Regions from separate parts of the Vreelandella aquamarina genome, predicted to be linked through region 1. Evidence: predicted binding sites of a transcription regulator. Region 1 holds the regulator's gene; the other holds the start of a gene.
What was found. Region 1 encodes FNR, which switches genes on or off when oxygen is low (the NO sensors DNR and NnrR bind a similar motif). Its sites were predicted from a motif close to TTGATNTANATCAA; they were not measured.

Region 1 (2,465 bases):
TCGCTCAACCTCGATTTGATTTATGGCCTGCCCTTACAAACCGAGAAGAGTTTCGCGGACACGCTGCGCCAAGTGATCGAGCTAGGTCCCGCACGGCTGTCGGTGTTTAACTATGCGCATCTGCCGACCCGCTTTGCGCCCCAACGACGCATCAAGGACGCCGACCTGCCCAGCGCCGATGAGAAGCTGGCCATGCTGCATACCACCATTGCGATGCTGACCCAGGCGGGCTATGTGCATATCGGCATGGACCATTTCGCGCGCCCCGACGACAGCTTGGCCAAGGCGCAGCGCAACGGCACCCTGCAGCGCAACTTTCAAGGCTACTCCAGCCACGCCGAGTGCGACTTGATTGGTTTGGGGGTATCGGCCATTTCTCGGATCAACGATAGCTACGCGCAAAACCCTACCCGGCTCGCTGACTATGAAGCGGCCTTAGATGAAGGTAGGCTGGCGACCGTGAAAGGGTTACGTTTAAATAAGGATGACCTAATACGAAGAGAGGTCATCGAGCGGCTCATGTGCGATATGGCCATTGACCTCGACACTGTCGGCCAGCGCTGGCAGGTCGATGCCGCAGACTACTTTGCCAGCGCCCTTGAGCGGTTGGAAATCGCCGAACGGGATGGCCTGTTAACGCGTCAGGGGCTTCGGCTCACCGCCACCCCGGTGGGTCGGCTACTCATTCGACACCTGGCCATGGCCTTCGACACCCACTTACAACGCCAGGATGGCCAGCGCTACTCGAAGATCGTGTGAGCGCCTTGAGCCACCTGCCCCCTGTACCCATGATGGCGAATAAGAAGGGAGACCCCCATGTCATATCCTGCCAGCCAACGACGTTCACTGCTGCAAGAAGCGCGCTGCCAAACCTGTAGTTTAAGCTCGCTGTGCTTACCGCTTGCCCTGGAGCTTGAGGATATGAGCCAGTTCGATGCCATCATTCGCCGTCGCTCGCCGCTGAAGAAGGGCGAACCGCTGTTTCGTCAGGGCGACGCGTTCACCAGCGTTTATGCCGTGCGCTCTGGCAGTTTGAAACAGGTGACCAGCGAAGGGAACGGTAACGATCAGCTCACCAACTTCTTTCTGCCCAGCGAGCTGGTCGGCTTGGATGGTATCGACGAAGAGTACTACCCCGGTACCGTGATTGCCCTGGAGACGACCACGGTATGCGAAATTCCGTTCGACCGCTTGGAGTCGCTCTCCCAAGAACTGCCCGAGCTGCGTGGTCAGCTTTACCGCAGCATGAGTAAAGAGCTGCGCGATGACCGTAAGATGATGCGCTTGCTGTCACGCAAAACCGCCGACCAGCGGCTCGCCAGCTTTTTGATTACGCTCTCTGACCGCTTCCGTCGCCGGGGTTACTCCCCCTACAGCTTTCGGCTGTCGATGTCGCGGGCCGATATGGGCAACTACCTGGGTCTGGCGGTGGAAACGGTCAGCCGTATTCTCAGCCGCTTTCAGCAGCAGGAGGTGGTGGCCGTTTCGGGTCGCGAGGTGAATATTTTGGACATGCAGCGCCTCATCACCCTGGCAGAAGAGGAGGCGCAGACGATTACACGTTAAACGCCTGAATGCGGCTCTCCATCAGCGCCGCCTGCTTCGCTTCCAGACCGGCAAAGTCGAATAGCTCGCGGTCGGCAAGCTGGGAAGGGGCGACGTTGGTGACGGCTTTGAACATGCTCTCCAAACGGCCAGGGTGCTTCTTGTCCCACTCTGCCAACATCTCTTTGACGATCTGGCGCTGCATGTTGGGCTGTGAACCGCACAGGTTGCAGGGAATGATCGGAAACGCCATCAGCCGTGAAAACTCTGCAATGTCCGCCTCTTTGCAGTACGCCAGCGGGCGAATCACGATATTTTTCCCGTCATCAGAGAGCAGTTTCGGCGGCATGGCCTTCAGCGTACCGCCGAAGAACATATTCAAGAACAGCGTTTCCAGAATGTCTTCCCGGTGGTGGCCCAGGGCAATCTTGTTGGCGCCAATCTCGTCGGCAAACCCATACAACGAGCCACGGCGCAGACGTGAACAGAGCGCGCAGGTGGTCTTTCCTTCCGGCGTTTTCTCCTTCACGACCGAATAGGTATCACGTTCGAGAATGTGATACTCCACCCCCAGCTTGTCTAAGTACTGGGGCAACACGTGCTCCGGGAAACCAGGCTGCTTTTGGTCCATATTGACCGCCACGAGCGAGAAATTGACCGGCGCGTTGCGCTGAAGATTGCGCAAGATCTCCAGCATCGTGTAGCTGTCTTTGCCACCGGAGAGACACACCATGACCCGGTCGCCCTCTTCGATCATGTTGTAATCGATGATGGCATTTCCCACTTCGCGCCGCAGGCGTTTTTGCAACTTGTTGAATTCACGCTTCTGCTTGGCATCCTGCAGCTCATGCTGCTGGGCAAGGGACTCGTCAGACGCGCTGTCTGACGCAGTAGGGTCAAAGTAGTCAGGTTGTAACATG
Region 2 (2,465 bases), 910 kb from region 1:
GCCCGGGTGGCCAACTGCTGGCCCGTCAGGCTGCCGGTCTGGCTAAAGTACGCCTGGATTTCCGGATAGACCCAGCGTGCTTCGTAGACGATCAGCACCATCAGCCCCACGAAGCTCATCAAGCTCAGCGAGAGCCAGGTAAACAGCCTGCCCGATCTCCAGCGAACCGGCGGCTCGGGCGGCTTCTCAGGCTCGGTAGACATCACCACTGCGCCTCGATGCTACGAATCATCCAAATCCAGTCGTTGAAGTCGCGCAAGTTCTCGACATCGCGCCCCGTGTATTCACGCTCGACCAATCGAATCGGCCCCCGCGAGCGCAGGGTCAACGGCTCACCCTCCTCGATGGTCACCAAATACCAGGTCGGGTCATCCCAGCCCCCCAGGCTTACCTCGTAATCGTCCCAGGCGGTGAAGTGCAGCGTGGGCGGCACCTCGCCAAAATGCTCGATCAAAAAGTCACGAAAGGAGACCCCGCGCATCTCCACGTCGCGGCCTTGAAAGGGGTCGAAAACGGTAAAGCTCGTATCGGCGCGATCGCGCAGATCCCCCAGCGCGACTTTTTGTGTGGAATCACCATTGATCAGGCTAAGCGCCTGGGCACTGGCGCTGAGTGGCACGCCGACAAGCAGTAAAACGACGAGCCCCCTAGCTGCTTTTGAGAGCGCCCCACTGCAACGTAAGGACAAACGAGACAGAACAGCCTTCATCGCGGTCAGCTTCCTAGTTTGGTTTAGTGCACGATAGTGGTCGAGGCACTTTACCAGAGCATGACCGCCAATGCTTTTCAACGCCAATTAACACTCACGCTTCCGTCTTATTTCTCCTCAACCGTCTCTTACCTCTCCTCCTCCATGGCATGACGCGGTATAAACACGAGGCATAAAAAAGCCGGCCCATTGGGCCGGCAACAGGAAGCTTACACCTTGGCGTAAGCCCCCTCCCCTGACGACTGTCACAGCCGATTGGCTGGAGCCGTGTCGCGCTCGCGCTAAAGCATCGTCGGCGTCACGACTTTTTACGTTCGCCTTTGCGCAAATGATCGCGAATCACGAAACCTACCCAACCCACCATAAAAGCGATCACTAAAGCGACAGTGGCCAAGCCGAAAATAACAGCCTCGTCCCAGTACATAATGTTCCCCTCTCGCCGTGATGTATGGGGCCATCGTACTGCGTCCAGAAAAGAGGAAACTGACCTGGATCAAGCTTTACCAATGACCACCATGGCGGCGATCGCGAACTTGATGCAGGTCAGTTTTTTGGGGGCTTAAAGAACTTTGCGGTCTTCTACGCTACGGTGCTCGGTGCCTGGGGGCAGCGGGTGGCCTTTGGCAAGCTCGGCACGGGTCGCCTCACGAACGTCCAAAATCGTCACCTGATAGCGCAGCGTGTGGCCTGCCAACGGATGGTTGGTGTCCACGGTGACGTTATCGCCGTCGATGGCGAGCACCGTGACGATCTGCGGGCCAGCCTCACCCTCGGTCTGAAACCGGCTGCCGGGTTCGATCGCCGCACCGCCAAACGAGGCGCGGCTCACCTCTTGCACCAGGTCTTCGTTACGCACGCCATACGCGTCGGCGGGTGCCAGCGTAACGCGCAGCTCGTCGCCTGCCGTTTTACCGGCCAAATCACGCTCCAGGCCCGGCAGAATGTTGTCGTGGCCGTGCAGATACTCCAAAGGTTGTTGACGCGCCTGGGAGTCATCCAACACGCGGGTGCTGCCATCGCTGAGCACATCGCTAAGCACGTAGTGCAAGGTCACTACCTGATGGGCGGTAATCGACATGGAAAACTCCTCTCCGGTAAGCTGTCGGCTTTGTCATGGAACGCTGACCATGAACCCTAGACACAGTCTAACATCGTCGGGTTTTTCAGCGGGCCACGTCACCGATGTTTTCTTTTGGGAGTACGTCCTTACATGCCCACCCCGACTCCCCAGCGCAGTTGGCTGGCGGCGCTTGGTATTTACTGCAAAGCGCCAGTGATCACCATGCTGTTTTTAGGCTTTTCCGCTGGCCTGCCCTTTTTACTGGTGTTTTCCACGCTCTCTGCCTGGCTGCGTAGCGATGGCGTCGACGTTGCCGCTATCGGCTTTTTTGCCTGGATCGGGATGCTCTACTCGATCAAATTCTTCTGGGCACCTGTCGTGGACCGGCTTGCTCTACCGCTACTGACGCGGGCGTTTGGGCAACGACGAGGCTGGATGCTGCTGGCCCAAGGCATGATTGCCGCTGGCCTCATTGGCTTAGCGGGCGTCGACCCCGTGGGTAATTTGGGCTGGGTGGCCGCCTTTGCGCTGCTGGTGGCGTTTGGCTCTGCGACGCAGGATATTGCGATAGACGCTTACCGTATCGAATCCGCCAATGACGATGTCCAAGCGGCCATGGCCTCCACCTATATCATCGGCTATCGCGGCGGGCTGCTGGCGGCGGGTGCCGGTGCGCTGTATGTGGCTTCGGCGGTG

Region 2: ccoM (cytochrome c oxidase subunit CcoM) is a predicted target of FNR. The motif match lies at 1,193-1,206, and genes of this name have one in related genera.

What each region holds. Positions count from the first base shown of each region.
Region 1 covers NZ_CP024621.1:3,108,265-3,110,729, forward strand. The annotation lists gene hemN (oxygen-independent coproporphyrinogen III oxidase) at 1-759, shown strand, start outside; gene fnr (fumarate/nitrate reduction transcriptional regulator Fnr) at 817-1,566, shown strand; gene ttcA (tRNA 2-thiocytidine(32) synthetase TtcA) at 1,556-2,464, opposite strand.
Region 2 covers NZ_CP024621.1:2,202,353-2,204,817, forward strand. The annotation lists gene CTT34_RS10715 (GGDEF domain-containing protein) at 1-203, opposite strand, end outside; gene CTT34_RS18480 (hypothetical protein) at 203-709, opposite strand; gene ccoM (cytochrome c oxidase subunit CcoM) at 1,008-1,133, opposite strand; gene CTT34_RS10725 (FKBP-type peptidyl-prolyl cis-trans isomerase) at 1,269-1,787, opposite strand; gene CTT34_RS10730 (AmpG family muropeptide MFS transporter) at 1,920-2,465, shown strand, end outside.